DNA from 3 places in the Streptomyces sp. NPDC052109 genome. Region 1 is predicted to be linked to each of the others. Evidence: predicted binding sites of a transcription regulator. Region 1 holds the regulator's gene; each other region holds the start of a gene.
The links. The regulator HrcA, encoded in region 1, represses chaperone genes, less so after heat shock. The targets are predictions, from matches to a motif close to TTNGCACTCNGNNNNNCNGAGTGCNAA.

Region 1 (6,276 bases):
GGCATGAACACGTTCACGCCGAACGGGCGGCTCGTGAGCCCCCGCAGCTGCTTGATCTCCTGGTACATGCCGTCGGCGGTCTTGTATCCGGCGGCGAGGAACCCGAGACCACCGGCCTCGGAGACGGCGGCGGCGAGCTGCGGGACGGAGACACCGCCCGCCATGGGGGCCTGCACGATCGGGTGGGGGAAGAGATCGGTCAGCGCGGAGGACATGACCGCATGTTGTCACGTCCCTCGAACGAGTCCGAATCCGGGCGTCCGATGGCATAAACCGCTGGCATACGGGGTGCCGGGGCACCCCGTGGCCAGTGGCTCAGCGCCCGTTGAACGCGTCCTTCAACCGCGAGAACAACCCCTGCTGCCCGGGCTGGAACTGCCCCTGCGGTCGCTCCTCGCCGCGCAGCTTGGCCAGCTCGCGCAGCAGCCGCTCCTGCTCGGGGTCCAGCTTGGTCGGCGTCTGCACCTCGACGTGTACGACCAGGTCACCCCGGCCGCCGCCGCGCAGATGTGTGACACCCCGGCTGTGCAGCGGGATCGACTGGCCGGACTGGGTGCCGGGCCGGATGTCGACCTCCTCCATGCCGTCCAGCGTCTCCAGCGGCACCTTGGTGCCGAGGGAGGCCGCGGTCATCGGGATGGTGACCGTGCAGTGCAGGTCGTCGCCGCGCCGCTGGAAGGTGGCGTGCGGCAGCTCGTGGATCTCGACGTACAGGTCACCGGCGGGACCCCCGCCCGGACCGACCTCGCCCTCACCGGCGAGCTGGATCCGGGTGCCGTTGTCGACACCGGCCGGGATCTTCACGGTCAGGGTCCGGCGGGAGCGGACGCGGCCGTCGCCGGCGCACTCCGGGCACGGGGTCGGCACGACCGTGCCGAAGCCCTGGCACTGGGGGCAGGGACGCGAGGTCATGACCTGGCCCAGGAAGGACCGGGTGACCTGGGAGACCTCTCCGCGGCCACGGCACATGTCACACGTCTGGGCGGTGGTGCCCGGAGCCGCGCCCTCGCCGTTGCAGGTGTTGCAGACGACCGCGGTGTCGACCTGGATGTCCTTGGTGGTCCCGAAGGCCGCCTCGTCCAGCTCGACCTCGATCCGGATCATCGCGTCCTGGCCGCGGCGGGTGCGCGAGCGGGGCCCGCGCTGCGACGCCGTGCCGAAGAACGCGTCCATGATGTCGGAGAAGTTGCCGAAGCCGCCGGCCCCGAAGCCGCCCGCGCCGGCGCCGCCGGACTGGGAGAGCGGATCGCCGCCGAGGTCGTAGACCTGCTTCTTCTGCGGGTCCGACAGCACCTCGTAAGCGGCGTTGATCTCCTTGAACCGCTCCTGGGTCTTCGGGTCGGGGTTGACGTCCGGGTGCAGCTCGCGGGCGAGCCGGCGGAACGCCTTCTTGATCTCATCCTGCGACGCGTCGCGGCGCACGCCGAGAACGGCGTAGTAGTCCGTGGCCACTTACGACTCCGCCAGGATCTGTCCGACGTACCGTGCCACTGCGCGTACCGCTCCCATCGTTCCCGGGTAGTCCATGCGGGTCGGTCCGACCACGCCGAGCTTGGCAACCGCCTCGCCGCCCGAACCGTAGCCGACCGACACGACGGAGGTGGAGTTGAGTCCCTCGTGGGCGTTCTCGTGCCCGATGCGCACCATCACGCCCGGATCCTTGGCCTCGCCGAGGAGCTTGAGGAGCACCACGTGCTCCTCAAGGGCCTCCAGGACGGGCCGGATCGTGAGGGGGAAGTCATGTCCGAAGCGGGTGAGATTGGCGGTCCCGCCGATCATCAGCCGCTCCTCGTTCTCCTCGACGAGTGTCTCCAGGAGGGTGGAGAGCACCGTGGAGACCGTACCGCGGTCCTCCGGCTCGAAGGCGTCCGGGAGGTCCTCGACCAGCTTCGGCACGTCCGTGAACCGGCGCCCCGCGACCCGGCTGTTCAGCCGGGCGCGAAGATCCGCGAGCGACGCCTCCCCGAACGGCGCCGGGCAGTCCACCATCCGCTGCTCGACCCGGCCGGTGTCCGTGATCAGCACGAGCATCACGCGCGCGGGGGCGAGCGAGAGCAGCTCCACGTGCCGGACGGTGGACCGGGTCAGGGACGGGTACTGCACGACGGCGACCTGCCGCGTGAGCTGCGCGAGCAGCCGCACGGTCCGCGCCACCACGTCGTCGAGGTCGACGGCACCCTCCAGGAAGTTCTGGATCGCCCGCCGCTCGGGCGCGGTCATCGGCTTGACGCCCGCCAGCTTGTCCACGAACAGCCGGTAGCCCTTGTCCGTGGGGATGCGCCCCGCACTCGTGTGCGGCTGGGCGATGAACCCCTCGTCCTCCAGGGCCGCCATGTCGTTGCGGACCGTCGCCGGGGACACGCCGAGGTTGTGCCGCTCGGTCAGGGCCTTCGACCCGACCGGCTCCTCGGTGCCGACGTAGTCCTGGACGATGGCGCGCAGCACCTGAAGCCTGCGTTCACTCAGCATCCGCGCGCACCTCCAGCACGTCGTCCCCTCTGTCCCGCGGTTCCGTCCGCCTGGCACTCTTCGCACGCGAGTGCCAGCGTTCCCGGCCCAGTGTACGGCTGTCGGGTACACCCAGGGCAAGGTCGGTGCGGTCGCGGCGGCTCCTGGGGCTAGCGTCGCGGTATGACGGTGACTTGGGAAGAGCTGGGGTGGGAGCGGCTGGCCGCCGGGGCCGGCCGCTGCCGGCTGCCCGGCTGGGACTGCACGGCCGGGCTGGTCCTCGGGGAGGGTACGGCGCTGATGGTGGACGCCGGCGCCAGCCTGGCCGAGGGGGCGCGGCTGCGGGCGCAGGCCGAGGAACTGGCCGGCGGCCGTGTGACCCATCTCGCGCTGACCCATCCCCACTTCGATCATGTCTTCGGGGCGCCCGTCTTCGCGGGGGCCGAGGTGTACGCGGCGGTGGGGGTCGACGCGGTGTTCGCCCACGAACGCACGGAACTGCGCCGGGACGCCGTGCGGAACGGGCTCTCCGTGACCGACGCCGACGAGGCGGTGGACGCGCTGGTGTCCCCGCGCCACCTGGTCTGCGGCGAGTGGACGCTGGACCTCGGCGCCGGCCGCCAGGCGCTGCTGGCGAACGTGGGCCCTGGGCACACGGCGAACGACCTCGCGATCCTGGTCCCCGGCGCGCCGGAGGTGGTCTTCTGCGGCGACCTGGTCGAGGAGTCGGGCGAGCCCCAGGCCGGCCCCGACGCACTTCCGTCCCGCTGGCCGGACGCCCTGGACCGGCTGCTCTCCCTGGGCGGCGAGGACGCGTTGTACGTACCCGGTCACGGAGCGGTGGTGGACGCGGGATTCGTACGACGGCAACGCGACGCGCTGGCGGCGCGTTTCGGCGTGTCGTAGGCACGGGCCGACCGGTTCTCCTATCGTCATCCGAATGCGCCAGTACTCCGCCGACCTGACCCCGCCGTGGAAGAAGCCCAAGGCCGTGCCGGAGGTACCGGCGGAGCCGGGACTGGTGGTGGAGGAGTCCGGCACCGGGTTCTGCGGGGCGGTGATCCGCTGCGAGGCGGGCACGGTGACCCTGGAGGACCGCTTCGGCAAGCACCGGGTGTTCCCGCTGGAGCCGCGGGGCTTCCTGCTGGAGGGGCGGGTGGTGACGCTCGTGCGGCCGTCGTCCTCGGCTCCGCCACGCCCCACCCGTACGGCCTCCGGTTCGGTCGCCGTCCCCGGCGCACGCGCGCGCGTGGCCCGCGCCGGCCGCATCTACGTCGAGGGCCGGCACGACGCCGAGCTGGTCGAGAAGGTGTGGGGCGACGACCTGCGCATCGAGGGCGTGGTCGTGGAGTACCTGGAGGGCGTGGACGACCTGCCGGCGATCGTGGCCGACTTCGCTCCCGGCCCGGACGCGCGCCTGGGCGTCCTGGTGGACCACCTGGTGCCGGGCACGAAGGAGTGGCGGATCGCGGAGTCGGTGACCAGCGAGCACGCACTGGTGGTGGGCCACCCGTACATCGACATCTGGGAGGCGGTGAAGCCGGCCGCGGTGGGCATCGAGGCGTGGCCGCGCGTACCGCACGGGCAGGACTGGAAGACGGGGGTGTGCCGGGCGCTGGGCTGGCCGTCGGAGAACACCGGGGCGGTGTGGCAGGCGATCCTGAAGCGGGTGGGGTCCTACAGGGACCTGGAGCCGCAGCTGCTGGGGAGAGTGGAGGAGCTGATCGACTTCGTCACGGGCAGTGGTGGGGCCTGACGTCGGGGAACGTTCCGAACTCGGTGGTCTTCACCATGCCGGTGGTCATCGGTCCATCGCCCGCAGCGGTCATCTCCGCAGCCCTCCGGTCTCTGCCACCGCGCAATGCAGTGGCAGCCTGCGAACCAGGTCAGGGACCGAACCGGCGTTCCGGGGGGGGCCACCCGCCGAAGTGATCAGTCCACCAGGTCCCGCACCACCGCATCCGCCAGCAACCGCCCGCGCAGGGTCAGCACGGCCCGCCCCTCCGCGTACGGGCCGTCCTGGAGGAGCCCCTCCCCCAGCGCCTTCCGGGAAGCAGCGAGCCCCTCCTGCTTCAGCAGCGACAGCGGCACCCCCTCCCGCAGCCTCAGTTCCAGCAGGATGCGCTCCACGCGCCGGTCCTCGTCCGAGAGCAGTTCCCGCCCCGCCCCCGGCGACCGGCCGGAGGCGAGGGCCGCCGCGTACGCCCCCGGGTGCTTGACGTTCCACCAGCGCACCCCGCCCACGTGCGAGTGCGCTCCCGGGCCCGCGCCCCACCAGTCGGCGCCGCGCCAGTACAGCTCGTTGTGCAGGCAGCGGCCCGCCTCGGAGGTGGCCCAGTTGGACACCTCGTACCAGTCGAAGCCCGCCGCGGACAGCGTCTCCTCGGCGATCAAGTAGCGATCGGCGTGGACGTCGTCGTCGGTCATCGGGACCTCGCCCCGGCGGATGCGGCGCGCCAGCTGCGTGCCCTCCTCGACGATGAGCGCGTAGGCGCTGATGTGGTCCGGGCCCGCGCGCAGAGCGGCCTCCAGGGACGCCCGCCAGTCGTCGTCGCTCTCCCCCGGGGTGCCGTAGATCAGGTCGAGGTTCACGTGCTCGAAGCCCGCTGCCTTCGCCTCCGCGACGCAGGCCTCGGGGCGGCCGGGAGTGTGGGTGCGGTCGAGGATCCTCAGCACATGCTGCCTCGCGCTCTGCATGCCGAAGGAGATCCGGTTGAAGCCGCCCTCCCGGAGCGTGGCGAGGTACGCCGGGTCCACCGACTCCGGGTTCGCCTCCGTCGTGATCTCCGCGTCCGGGGCCAGACCGAACTCGTCGCGGACGGCCGCCAGCATCCGTACGAGATCGTCGGCGGCCAGCAGCGTGGGCGTGCCGCCGCCGACGAACACCGTGCGGACCTCGCGCGGGTCGTCGCCGAGCACCTTGCGGGCGAGCCGGATCTCGTCGGTCAGCGTGTCCGCGTAGTTGTCGCGGGACGCCAGCACGCCGCCCGTGCCGCGCAGCTCGGTCGCGGTGTAGGTGTTGAAGTCGCAGTAGCCGCAGCGGGTCGCGCAGTACGGGACGTGCAGGTAGAAGCCGAGCGGGCGGTCGGCCGCCCCGGCGAGCGCGGGCGCGGGCAGGGCGCCGTCGGCGGGGACGGGCTCGCCGTCGGGGAGTGCGGAGGGCATGTACTCCATTGTCCCGTACGCCGGCGGTCACCCGGCCTGGAGCACCAGCAGGGCGAGATCGTCCTCGAGCGGGCCCTCGCCGAAGTCGTCCACCAGGCGGCGGATCCTTTCCGCGATCATCTCGGCGCCGAGCCCGGCGCAGCCGGACAGGGCGAGCGCGAGCCCGTCGCCGTCGTCGAACTGGCGGGAGCCGGAGCGCCGCTCGGTCACCCCGTCCGTGACGCACAGCAGGCTGTCGCCGGGCCGGAGATCGAGGGTCTCGCTGGTGTAGGTCTCGTCCTCGACCACGCCGAGCAGGGTCTGCGGGCCGGCGGCGGTGCGCACGGTGCCGTCGGGGCTCAGGACGAGCGGGAGCGGGTGGCCGGCGGAGGCCAGGGTGCAGCGGACCCCGCCGTCGTAGGGGGTCAGCTCGCCGTAGAGGAGGGACAGGAAGCGGGTCTGCGGGCCGTCCCCGCCGGCCACGGGCCGCCCGCCCGCGGCGACGAGTGCGCGGGCGGCGGCGTCGGCGGCCTCGGTGGCGTCGTCCAGGAGGAGCTGGTTGAGGCGGTCGAGGACGTCGGCGACGCGGTAGCCCTCGCGGGCGAGAAGACGCAGCCAGGGACGGGCCAGGCCGATCACGACCGCCGCCTCCGGGCCCTTGCCCTGGACATCACCCACCGCGAA
Region 2 (6,276 bases), on a different contig from region 1:
TGACGACGACGTCCGCTTCGAGCAGGGGCTGGAGACCACGACCCCGGACGGCGCCGGTGTCTCCATCATTCCGGCGGTCGCCGGCGGTTGATCGTTACCTTGGGTAACTTCAGTTACTCATTGTTCATCGAATTGCCCCCTCCGCGAGAGAAGCGGAGGGGGCAATTCTGTGTGATTGAGCGCGGTAGAGTTGGGGAACGCGCTCTCGGCCGGACGGGTCGGGGGCCCTGTATTCATGCCGCGTGCCCGACAAGAAGTAGCCAAAGTGTGCGGGTTTTATGCGGCTTTTGTGCCCTTTATGGGGCCCGACTTGCCCGGAATTCGGGCGAATTCTCACTACATTCCGGACCGTTCCCGTCCAGAATTCTCGTCCGATTGACCTGTTGCAGACGGCAGTTGGACAGATACATTCAGCCGCGGTCGACGCGTTCCGGCGCACGCCCCCGTCCCATGGGGGGTGAGGTCTGACCCGGGTCCGCGAAGTGTGGATCTGTGCAAGGGCCAGTAATAGGGGAGTTAGGCATGGCTCAGGGCACCGTCAAGTGGTTCAACGCGGAGAAGGGGTACGGCTTCATCGCGGTCGACGGTGGTGCGGATGTTTTCGTCCACTACAGCGCGATCCAGATGGACGGTTACCGCACCCTGGAAGAGGGACAGCGGGTCGACTTCGAGATCTCGCAGGGTCAGAAGGGCCCGCAGGCGGACATGGTCCGGCTGGCGACCAGCTGAAGCACGCGTCGGCTGACAGCGACGTTCTTCTGTTCATCTTCGAAGGGCCCGCACCTCGCACAGGGTGCGGGCCCTTCGGCGTGCCCGGACGGCGGGCGGTGATCGTCGCCGGTGTTCGCGGGCGGCTTACGACGGATCCGTACCCCTGTAGGCGCTTGCACTCGACCATGCCGAGTGCTAATCATTGGCGTTAGCACTCTGAAGGTGAGAGTGACAGTGAAGGACCGGGTCGGTGAGGCCCGCGGGCCAAGTGGGGCAAGGAACCACGCGGCCGGCGAGCCGTCCGTCGCGGGCGCGGGCGCGGTCCGAAGGAATCACCCCCAGTCCTGGAGGGACCACTTCACATGGCCAAGATCATCGCGTTCGACGAGGAGGCGCGGCGCGGCCTCGAGCGCGGCATGAACCAGCTCGCGGACGCCGTCAAGGTGACGCTCGGCCCCAAGGGCCGCAACGTCGTCCTCGAGAAGAAGTGGGGCGCCCCCACGATCACCAACGATGGTGTCTCCATCGCCAAGGAGATCGAGCTCGAGGACCCGTACGAGAAGATCGGCGCCGAGCTGGTCAAGGAAGTCGCCAAGAAGACGGACGACGTCGCCGGTGACGGTACGACCACCGCGACCGTGCTCGCCCAGGCCCTCGTCAAGGAAGGTCTGCGCAACGTCGCCGCCGGTGCCAACCCGATGGCTCTGAAGCGCGGTATCGAGAAGGCCGTCGAGGCCGTCTCCGCCGCCCTGCTGGAGCAGGCGAAGGACGTCGAGACCAAGGAGCAGATCGCCTCCACCGCGTCCATCTCCGCCGCCGACACCCAGATCGGCGAGCTGATCGCCGAGGCCATGGACAAGGTCGGCAAGGAAGGCGTCATCACCGTCGAGGAGAGCAACACCTTCGGCCTGGAGCTCGAGCTCACCGAGGGCATGCGCTTCGACAAGGGCTACATCTCCGCCTACTTCGCGACCGACATGGAGCGCATGGAGGCGGTGCTCGAGGACCCGTACATCCTCATCGCCAACTCCAAGATCTCCTCGGTCAAGGACCTGCTCCCGCTCCTGGAGAAGGTCATGCAGTCGGGCAAGCCGCTGCTGATCATCGCCGAGGACGTCGAGGGCGAGGCCCTGTCGACCCTGGTCGTCAACAAGATCCGCGGCACCTTCAAGTCCGTCGCCGTCAAGGCCCCGGGCTTCGGTGACCGCCGCAAGGCCATGCTCGGCGACATCGCCATCCTCACGGGCGGCGAGGTCATCTCCGAGGAGGTCGGCCTCAAGCTGGAGAACGCGACCCTGGACCTCCTGGGCCGCGCCCGCAAGGTCGTCATCACCAAGGACGAGACCACCATCGTCGACGGTGCCGGCTCCTCGGAGCAGGTCAACGGCCGCGTGAACCAGATCCGCGCCGAGATCGAGAACAGCGACTCGGACTACGACCGCGAGAAGCTGCAGGAGCGCCTGGCGAAGCTCGCCGGCGGTGTCGCGGTCATCAAGGCCGGTGCCGCCACCGAGGTGGAGCTCAAGGAGCGCAAGCACCGCATCGAGGACGCCGTCCGCAACGCGAAGGCCGCCGTCGAGGAGGGCATCGTCGCCGGTGGTGGCGTGGCCCTGCTGCAGGCTTCCCAGGTCTTCGAGAAGCTGGAGCTCGAGGGTGACGAGGCGACCGGCGCCAACGCCGTGCGCATCGCGCTCGAGGCCCCGCTGAAGCAGATCGCCGTCAACGCCGGCCTCGAGGGCGGTGTCGTGGTGGAGAAGGTGCGCAACCTGACCCCGGGCCACGGCCTGAACGCCGCGACCGGCGAGTACGTCGACCTGGTCGCCGAGGGCATCATCGACCCGGCGAAGGTGACCCGCTCTGCCCTGCAGAACGCCGCCTCCATCGCCGCGCTGTTCCTCACCACCGAGGCCGTCATCGCCGACAAGCCGGAGAAGGCCGCCGCGCCGGCCGGCGGCGGCATGCCGGGCGGTGACATGGACTTCTGATCGACCTGACGGTTGATCGCCTGTCCTTCGGACCGAGGGCGGCACGTCCAGCTTCCGGCTGGGGGTGCCGCCCTCGGGCGTTTCGGCCGGCGTGCCGAGCGCCGCCTGCCCCGCTTCCGGATGCCCCTGCCCTGCCTTCCGCAGCCCCTGCTCCAGCAGGGTGAAGGACTTGGGCGCTCCGCCCGGCTGCGGCTCGCGCTCTTCGCGGCCCCCGCCGCGGTAACCGGCCTGCCGGCAGTAGGCGTTGAGCCGGGCGTTCCCCGAGGCCCGCTTCCCGGCGTTCCGGTTCTGTCCGCCGGGAGCCACCGACGGGCAGCGGCAGTACCGGGTCGACGTCGCGGCGAAGGAGGCCGCCGACCGGCCCGGCATCACCGAGGACCAGCTGGCGAGCGGCGGCTACACCGTGCGCACCACCTTCGACCTCCCCCTGCAGGACTCGACGGCGGAACAGGTCAAAGGTCTTAAGTCCGCCAAGGGCGGTGTACGGCTGCACACCGCGGTCGTCGGCATCGAACCGGGCGACCGAGCGGTGCGCGTGCTGTACGGCGGGTCGGACTACGCCCGGCAGCCCTTCAACGACGCGGTGAGCGGGGCGGTGGAGGCGGGCTCGGTGCTGGGACCACTGGCGGGGATGCGCTTCGGCGCGCCGCTCACCGCGGTGCCGAAGACGGCCGCGCCCACACCGCTGCGGCTCACGTCGGCGTACGCGGCGGTCGCGGCCGACGGCGTGTACGCGGCGCCGTACACCGTCACGGGCATCACCGGCGACGGCCGGACCGTCTACTCCGCGCACCCCGAGCGCCGCCGGGTCCTGCCCGAGAAGACGGCCCGCGCGGCGGCCGCGCCGGTGCGGGGCGGCCGCCAGGCCACCCCGGTCGCCGGCCCTCCGGCGAACCTGTTCACGGCGGGCGCGGGCGGCGGCACCACCCGCCGCACGGTGTGGACCGTGGCCTACGACGCCCGGCTCACCCTGACCGTCGTGCTCTTCGCCGACAAGCCCGGTGAGAAGAAGGACTCGACGGTGCCCGCGCAGCTGCCGACTTATCCCTCACCGACGGGGTTCACGGAACAGGCGGCGACTCAGCTCCGGGGACGCTTGAGGTGAACGACGAACGCGGACCAGGCCGTCGGCCGGAAGACGAGCCTCGGCCCCTGGGGGGTTTTGGAGTCGCGGACGGGGATGAGGGTGGGGTGGGCGTCGGCGACTTCCAGGCAGTTGTCGCCGCCGGTGCTGTACGTCGACTTGCGCCAGCTCACCTCGTGGTCAGGGGTGTTCCTCATGGGCGTAATTCTGCGCCAACGCCTCAATCAGAGCCAGGGACTTCTCTCGTGAGAGCGCCTGGGCCACGAGGAGGTCGTACACAAGCCTCAGTTGGGTGACGGTGGCCGGGTCGTCCTCCAGCCGCCGGTTGCGCACCCCCTCGAAGTAGACCAGCGGAGCGGCGTCCGCGAACTCCATCAGCTTCAGGGCACCCTGCATTGCGGCGTGCGCCCCCGCGCTGAAGGGCAGTACCTGCACGATGACCCGGCTCCGGCCGGCCAGTCCGGCGATGTGGTGCAGGGCCTCCGCCATCACTGCCCGGCTACCGGCCTCTCGGCGCAACGCCGCCTCGTCAAGCACAGCCCACAACAACGGCTTTGTTGGGTGGTCGAGTAGACGGATCCGCTGCAGTCGGCCTTCCGTCCACTCCTCGATGGTCTCCTCCGGTGCCATCGGGTCGTATGCGCGGTTCACGGCCCGTGCGTACGCGGCCGTCTGCAGCAGCCCAGGGATCAGCAGCGGCGTGTACTCCCGGATCGCCGTGGCCTGAGCCTCCGCCTCCGCGACCACCTCGAAGTGCTCCTCGTACTTCGATTTGGCCGCCGCCCTGCAGTTCCGCGAGAAGAAACCCCCCGTCCCCAGCACCTCGTCCAGCATCCGCGCGAACTCCGGCTGCATCCGCCGGGTCCCCGCCTCCAGCTGCCCGATGAACGACCCGCTCACGAACAGCCGCTGGCCCAACTGCTCCTGACTCAGCCCCTTTCGCTCACGGGCATGCCGTAACTCGGCGCCCAGTAAGGCCCGCGGCGATGTCGAGGGGTCGAGGTCCTTCGGTCCTGCCATGGCAACTCCTGGTCCGACAGCAGAGTCTGTTGGGACGCCGTGTCTGGCCAGGTTAGAGCGCTGACGGCCACTCTGTGTGGTGAACGCGAACACTCAGCGTGGAGGAATTGGCGCAATGGAGATGAAGGAAACGACGGCGGACGAGCGGCCCGCCCGGAGTGCCGAGGAAGCGGTGGAGCGGCTGCGTGAAGCCCTGCGCGGCGTCGGGATCGTCCTGCCGTCGCTGCGGATCGATCCGGTGACCGGCGCCCACGGGCATCCGTACGCCCTGGTCGACCTGGGCCGATGCAACCTGGGCGTGGCCTCCCGGCTGGCGGCGGCCCTTCGCGTGAAGGGCGGTGACGCGTGAGCCGTGCACCCGTGTACGCCGTCGACCTGCGGAACGGGCGGATCGGCGAGGTCATGGCGCGGGTAGGCGGGTACGTCCAGCTCCGGCCCGTCGGCGGTGGCCGGGAGTGGGACTGTCCGCCTCAGGAGCTGGGGGAGGCGCCGCCGGACGAGGTGCTGCGGGAGCGGGTCCGGCGACTGAATCGGGAGAGTGTGAGCGGCGTCACGTAAAGGCCTCCCGGGGGCCGGAATGTGGGGCAGCGCATAGGCGATTACTTAAGGAGCTGCAACAATGCGTGCTCACATACCGACTGGTTAACAGACCCTTCCCCCGAGGAGCCCCCACGTGACCGTGACGACGCCCGCCTCCCGCGCGGCCCAGCTTCTGTCCCGCCCGATCGCGCTCAACGGTCTCACCGTTCCGAACCGGATCGTGATGGCGCCGATGACCCGCATGTTCTCCCCGGGGGGCGTCCCGGACGAGGCCGTGCGCTCGTACTACGCCCGCCGTGCCGCCGCCGGCGTCGGGCTGATCGTCACCGAGGGCACGTACGTGGGTCACGAGTCGGCAGGCCAGAGCGATCGCGTGCCGCGGTTCCACGGGGAGGAGCAGCTGGCGGGCTGGGCCAAGGTAGCCGAGGACGTGCACGCGGCGGGTGGCACCATCGTCCCGCAGCTCTGGCACATCGGCATGGTCCGCAAGGACGGCGACGCCCCGTACCCGGAGGCCCCCGCGATGGGCCCGTCCGGCCTGGTCACGGCGGACGCCGAGCCCACCGGCAAGGCGATGACGCAGGCGGACCTGGACGCCGTCATCGGCGCGTTCGCCGAGGCCGCGGCGGCCGCCGAGCGCATCGGCTTCGACGGCGTGGAGCTTCACGGCGCCCACGGCTACCTCGTCGACCAGTTCCTGTGGGAGGGCACCAACCGCCGCACGGACGCCTACGGCGGCGACCCGGTGGCCCGCACCAAGTTCGCCGCGGAGATCGTCGCCGCGGTCCGCGAGGCGGTCTCCGCCGACTTCCCCGTCATCTTCCGCTACTCGCAGTGGAAGCAGCAGGACTACACCGCCCGGCTCGCCGAGACCCCCGAGGAGCTGGAGGCCATCCTGACCCCGCTCGCCGCGGCCGGCGTCGACGTCTTCCACGC
Region 3 (6,276 bases), on a different contig from region 1:
ACCGACTGGCGTGCCATCGCCACCCTGTACGGCCTGCTCGTCGCACGTGCCCCGTCCCCGGTGGTCGAGCTGAACCGCGCGGTCGCCGTGTCGATGGCCGACGGCCCGGCCGAGGGTCTGAAGCTGGTCGACGCCCTGGCCGCCGAACCCGCCCTGCGCGGCTACCACCTGCTGCCCAGCGTCCGCGGCGATCTGCTGTCCCGGCTGGGGCGTACGGCGGAGGCCCGCGCGGAGTTCGAGAGAGCGGCCGGCCTCGCCCGCAACGAGAAGGAGCGGGCACTGCTGCTGCGCCGGGCGGCCGATGTCAGTACCCGGTGACAGAGGCGACGGGTAGTCAGAACCCGGGGGACGGGGGATCCGGTGCTGAGCGCAGTCCTCGCGAAAGGCTCCGGCACCCGGCCCTTCGCACGGCCAAGCGCGAGGAGGAGCAGCTGCCCGAACTCCGCTGCGTCGAGGTCCCGCTGCGCGAGTGGGACGCGCACCGGCGGATCACCCGGTACAGCACTTCACGCGGGCTCGCAGGCAGGACATCCTCGAAGCCTTCCCGACCACACGATCGTCCCGCTCGGCACGTGACTCAGGCCGGCTCGCCGACCAGCATCGTCGGCGCCCCCGCCACCCGGGTCAGGAACACGGTCGCCGCGTTCGGCCCCTGCGGCTTGACCTTCCTGCGGAGCTCCTCCGGCTCCACGGCCGACCCGCGCTTCTTCACGGTCAGCGTGCCGACCTCCCGCTCCCGCAGCAAGGCCTTCAACTTCTTGAGGTTGAAGGGGAGCTGGTCGGTGATCTCGTAGGTGGAGGCGTACGGCGTCGGACGGTGCTCGTCCGCGGTGACGTAGGCGATGGTCGGGTCGATCAGGCCGCCGTCCAGCCGTTCGGCGACCTCGGCGACCAGATGGGCGCGGATGACGGCGCCGTCGGGCTCGTACAGGTACCGCCCCACGGGGCGGACCCCGGGATCGGGCAGCCCCTTGCCGAGGAGGGTGCGCGGGCCGGGCAGCAAGGTGGCGCGTACCGCACCCGGCTCGGTGCCGAACCACAGCACCGCCTCCTTCACGTCCCCGCCGTCCGAGATCCACTCGGCCTCGGCGTCGGCGGGCACGGCCTCGTGCGGAACGCCGGGGGCGACCTTCAGCGCCGCGCGGGACGCCGTGCGGGCGGCCTCTGTCGCCCAGGACAGAGGAGGGGAGTAGGCCTCGGGGTCGAAGATGCGGCCGCGCCCGCCCCGCCGGGCAGGGTCGACGAACACCGCGTCGTATCCGCCCGTGTCCACCTCCGTGACGTCCGCCTCCCGCACCTCGATCAGCCCGTCGAGCCCCAGCGCCTCGGCGTTCGCCCGCGCCACGGCGGCCGTCACCGGGTCCCGGTCCACCGCGAGCACCCGGATCCCCGCCCGGGCGAACGCGATCGCGTCCCCGCCGATCCCGCAGCACAGGTCGGCCACGGACGTCACGCCGAGGCCCTTCAGCCGCTCCGCGCGGTACGTCGCCACGCTGGTCCGGGTCGACTGCTCGACCCCGTTGGGCGTGAAGAACATCCGCCCCGCGTCCGCCGGCCCGAACTTCGCCGCCGCCCGCTGCCGCAGCCGGGCCTGGCCGAGCGCCGCCGACACCAGCTCGGCGGGGTGGTCGCGGCGCAGCCGGGTGGCGACGGCGAGCTCGTCGGCCGGGGCGGTGTCGCGGACCTCGTCGAGGAGGGCCCGGCCTTCGGGGGTGAGGAGGAGTGCGAGGTCGTTCACGGGGTCATTGTGGGCCAGTCGGTGGATCGTGCGCCTCCGGCGGCGGTGTCGGCCCGGGCACGGGGCACCTGCCTGGAAGGATCCGGCACCATGCGAGCAGTCCTACAAAACGATAAAAAACGGGCACTCTGCGGACGGCTGGTCCCGGTCTGCGGAGCTGCCGCGCTGGCCTGCGCGCCCCTTCTCTCCGGCTGCGCCGGCCCCGTCGAGACCCGCCCCGCACCCGCTCCGGGCGGCGCGCGGATCCTGAGCCCCCAGAGCGTCGAACGCGCCCGCCGGGCCGCGGAGCACGCCCGCCTGGTCGCCGCCGCCAAGCGCTGGGGGCTTGAGCAGGTCCCGCTGACCCCGCCCGCGCCGCCCGAGAGGAAGCCGGAGATCACCGCCCGGGCCGGCTTCGAGGTGAGCCACCAGGAGGAGTGGGGCCTGCCCCCGGTCTTCACCACGATTCCCACCCGGCAGAAGATCGTCTTCCTCACCATCGACGACGGTTCGGAGAAGGACCCGAAATTCCTGCGGATGATGCGGGACCTGAAGATCCCGTACACCGCCTTCCTCAGCGACTACCTGGTCAAGGACGACTACGGCTACTTCCGCACGATGCAGTCCTACGGCCACACCCTGAACAACCACACCCTGCACCACCCCTACCTGCCGGGTCTGTCCTACGAGGAGCAGAAGGACGAGATCTGCGGCATGCAGGACATCATGAAGAAGCAGTTCGGCAAGCGCCCGACGGTCTTCCGCCCGCCGTACGGCAACTACAACCAGGACACCCTGCGCGCAGCCAAGGCCTGCGGCATCAAGTACGCGCCGATCTGGAACGAGGAGGTCTACGTCGACCACTGGGAGTACCGCGAGGACGACCAGAAGATGCGCCGCGGCGACATCGTCCTCACCCACTTCCGCGGCCGGTCCGACTGGAACGGCACGATGATCGACGACATGCGCCGCTTCCTGAACAAGGTCACGCGCGAGGGCTACGCCGTGGCCCGCCTGGAGGACTACCTGTGAGGCCGGGGGCGGGACGCGGCAGAGCGGGTCGCGGACGGCGCCCGGGCCGGTGCGTCGCCGCGCTCCTCGCCTCGGCCCTCCTCCTCACCGGCTGCGCCCAGTCCGTCGACCCCATCGAACGCCTCGGCAAGAAGGCCGCCGAGGGGGTGCGCCCGCCCAGCCCCACCCCCGACCAGGCCTACCGCCGCTGGGGCCTGACCGAGCCCCTCGCCCGGCCGCCGCGGCCCGCCGCCCGCGCGCTCGCCCTCACCCCGCAGAGCGCGGGCCGCGCCCTGCCCCGGGTCATGGACCACATCCCCACCCGCGACCGGGTCGTCTTCCTCACCTACGACGACGGCGCCGAGAAGGACCCCCGTTTCGTCGACATGGTCCGCGAACTACGGCTCCCGGTGAGCATGTTCCTCACCGACAGCGCCGCCGGTCCCGACTACGGCCACTTCGCCCGCCTGCACCAGCTGGGCGCCGGCATCCAGAACCACACCCTCGACCACCGCGCGCTGGCCGGACTGCCGTACGCCGGACAGCGCGCCGAGATCTGCGGCCAGCAGGACCGGCTCAGGTCCAGCCTCGGCCTGCGCCCCCGCCTCTTCCGCCCGCCGTACGGCTCGTACGACACCACGACCCTGCGCGCGGCCGCGGACTGCGGCATCTCGGCGGTCGTCCTGTGGCGCGCCGCGATGACCCCGGCCGACCTCGTCTACACCCGCGGCGCGCGCCACCTCCGCCCCGGCGACATCGTCCTCGTCGGACCGGACGAGATGGCGGGTCCGACCCTGCGGGAGCGCACCACGCGCCTGCTGCGGAGGGTGCAGCAGAGGGGGCTGACGGTGGGGCGGCTGGAGGACTACCTGTAGGGCACCCGTCCGGCGCCGGTCGGCGGAGATCAGCCCGTCCGGCGCTCGAGGACGGGGCCGGAAGGCCCGGCAGCGGGGGCCGGGGGCGGAGCGAACCCGGTGCGGCGGGACGGCGCCGGGCCGCAGGGCAACCCTGCGCGGACCAGGATTTCGGCCGACGCGCCGCACCGCATTGGCACTCCGCTTGACCGAGTGCTAACCCCGGTCATAGTCTCGGCTCTGGCACTCCCCGAGGGAGAGTGCCAACAAACGCGACGGGCAGGTCCGGCACCCGCGACGACGGATCGACCTGGTCGCCACCTCAGACAGTTAACCCCGTGAGATCTCCGAAGGGGGAGGTCGGATCGTGACGACCACCAGCTCCAAGGTTGCCATCAAGCCGCTCGAGGACCGCATCGTGGTCCAGCCGCTCGACGCCGAGCAGACCACCGCCTCTGGCCTGGTCATCCCGGACACCGCGAAGGAGAAGCCCCAGGAGGGCGCCGTCCTCGCCGTGGGCCCGGGCCGCTTCGAGAACGGCGAGCGCCTTCCGCTCGACGTCAAGGTCGGCGACGTCGTCCTGTACAGCAAGTACGGCGGCACCGAGGTGAAGTACAACGGCGAGGAGTACCTCGTCCTCTCGGCTCGCGACGTGCTCGCGATCATCGAGAAGTAATTCACCCCGAGCAACTTTGCTCTTGAACTGCGCCCCTGGCCCCCGCGACCGATAACGAAGCCGGGCGCCCGGGGCGCAGTTGTCTTTGCACCCACAGATTTCCGAGAGGGCTTCCGCTGTCATGGCGAAGATTCTGAAGTTCGACGAGGACGCCCGTCGCGCCCTTGAGCGCGGCGTCAACAAGCTGGCCGACACGGTGAAGGTGACGATCGGCCCCCGGGGCCGCAACGTCGTCATCGACAAGAAGTTCGGCGCCCCGACCATCACCAACGACGGTGTCACGATCGCCCGCGAGGTGGAGATCGAGGACCCGTACGAGAACCTCGGCGCCCAGCTGGTGAAGGAGGTGGCGACCAAGACCAACGACATCGCGGGTGACGGCACCACCACCGCCACCGTGCTCGCCCAGGCGCTGGTGCGCGAGGGCCTGAAGAACGTCGCCGCCGGCGCCTCCCCGGCCGCCCTGAAGAAGGGCATCGACGCCGCCGTCAAGGCCGTCTCCGATGAGCTGCTGGCCTCGGCCCGCCCGATCGACGAGAAGTCCGACATCGCCGCCGTCGCCGCGCTGTCCGCCCAGGACCAGCAGGTCGGCGAGCTCATCGCCGAGGCGATGGACAAGGTCGGCAAGGACGGTGTCATCACCGTCGAGGAGTCCAACACCTTCGGTCTGGAGCTCGACTTCACCGAGGGCATGGCCTTCGACAAGGGCTACCTGTCGCCGTACTTCGTGACGGACCAGGAGCGCATGGAGGCCGTTCTCGACGACCCGTACATCCTCATCAACCAGGGCAAGATCAGCTCCATCCAGGACCTGCTGCCGCTGCTGGAGAAGGTCATCCAGGCCGGCTCCTCCAAGCCGCTGCTGATCATCGCCGAGGACGTCGAGGGCGAGGCCCTGTCGACCCTGGTCGTCAACAAGATCCGCGGCACCTTCAACGCCGTCGCGGTGAAGGCCCCCGGCTTCGGCGACCGCCGCAAGGCGATGCTGCAGGACATGGCCGTCCTCACCGGCGCCACCGTCATCTCCGAGGAGGTCGGCCTCAAGCTCGACCAGGCCGGCCTGGACGTGCTGGGCTCCGCCCGCCGCGTGACGGTCACCAAGGACGACACCACCATCGTCGACGGTGCCGGCAAGTCCGAGGACGTCCACGGCCGCGTCGCGCAGATCAAGGCCGAGATCGAGAACACCGACTCCGACTGGGACCGCGAGAAGCTCCAGGAGCGCCTCGCGAAGCTGGCCGGCGGCGTGTGCGTGATCAAGGTCGGCGCCGCCACCGAGGTGGAGCTGAAGGAGAAGAAGCACCGTCTGGAGGACGCCATCTCCGCGACCCGCGCCGCGGTCGAGGAGGGCATCGTCTCCGGTGGTGGCTCCGCCCTGGTCCACGCCTCCAAGGTCCTCGAGGGCAACCTCGACAAGTCCGGCGACGAGGCCACCGGTGTCGCGGTCGTCCGTAACGCGGTCGTCGAGCCGCTGCGCTGGATCGGCGAGAACGCCGGCCAGGAGGGCTACGTCATCGTCTCCAAGGTCAAGGACCTGGAGAAGGGGCAGGGCTACAACGCCGCCACCGGCGAGTACGGCGACCTGGTCAAGGCCGGCGTCATCGACCCGGTGAAGGTCACCCGCTCCGCCCTGGAGAACGCCGCCTCCATCGCCTCCCTGCTGCTCACGACCGAGACCCTGGTCGTCGAGAAGAAGGAAGAGGAGGAGCCGGCTGCCGCGGGCCACGGCCACGGCCACGCCCACTGAGCGACACGCTCGTGACGAAGGCCCGGCACCCCGCGTGGGGCGCCGGGCCTTCGCCCTGTCTTGCCGTGCCGGAGGCTACTGCTCCAACTCGTCCAGCGCCCCCAGCTGCTGCATCAGCCCCAGCTGGTCCTCCTGCCACCAGGTCTCGGCGATCTTGCCGTCGTGCCCGAAGCGGAACAGCGTCGTCCCGGTCATGGTGACGTGTCGGCCGGTCGGCGGGATCCCCAGGAAGTCGCCCTTGTGCGTGGCCTCCCAGGTCCAGCGTGCGCAG

Region 2: the regulator HrcA is predicted to act here: its motif matches at 884-910, upstream of groL (chaperonin GroEL).
Region 3: the regulator HrcA is predicted to act here: its motif matches at 3,776-3,802, upstream of groES (co-chaperone GroES).

Annotation. Positions count from the first base shown of each region.
Region 1 is NZ_JBFAWF010000001.1:569,141-575,416, reverse strand. Features, by position in the region: gene AB0L59_RS02620 (nitronate monooxygenase) at 1-215, opposite strand, end outside; gene dnaJ (molecular chaperone DnaJ) at 316-1,452, opposite strand; gene hrcA (heat-inducible transcriptional repressor HrcA) at 1,453-2,469, opposite strand; gene AB0L59_RS02605 (MBL fold metallo-hydrolase) at 2,632-3,354, shown strand; gene AB0L59_RS02600 (DUF3097 domain-containing protein) at 3,389-4,204, shown strand; gene hemW (radical SAM family heme chaperone HemW) at 4,381-5,613, opposite strand; gene AB0L59_RS02590 (SpoIIE family protein phosphatase) at 5,641-6,276, opposite strand, start outside.
Region 2 is NZ_JBFAWF010000010.1:53,896-60,171, forward strand. Features, by position in the region: gene AB0L59_RS21275 (ubiquitin-like small modifier protein 1) at 1-91, shown strand, start outside; gene AB0L59_RS21280 (cold-shock protein) at 523-729, shown strand; gene groL (chaperonin GroEL) at 1,074-2,696, shown strand; gene AB0L59_RS21290 (hypothetical protein) at 2,941-3,801, shown strand; gene AB0L59_RS21295 (DUF397 domain-containing protein) at 3,777-3,977, opposite strand; gene AB0L59_RS21300 (helix-turn-helix transcriptional regulator) at 3,961-4,800, opposite strand; gene AB0L59_RS21305 (hypothetical protein) at 4,916-5,149, shown strand; gene AB0L59_RS21310 (hypothetical protein) at 5,146-5,358, shown strand; gene AB0L59_RS21315 (NADH:flavin oxidoreductase) at 5,474-6,276, shown strand, end outside.
Region 3 is NZ_JBFAWF010000002.1:342,313-348,588, reverse strand. Features, by position in the region: gene AB0L59_RS07085 (sigma-70 family RNA polymerase sigma factor) at 1-318, shown strand, start outside; gene AB0L59_RS07080 (methyltransferase domain-containing protein) at 578-1,738, opposite strand; gene AB0L59_RS07075 (polysaccharide deacetylase family protein) at 1,829-2,749, shown strand; gene AB0L59_RS07070 (polysaccharide deacetylase family protein) at 2,746-3,603, shown strand; gene groES (co-chaperone GroES) at 3,950-4,258, shown strand; gene groL (chaperonin GroEL) at 4,380-6,005, shown strand; gene AB0L59_RS07055 (ester cyclase) at 6,081-6,276, opposite strand, start outside.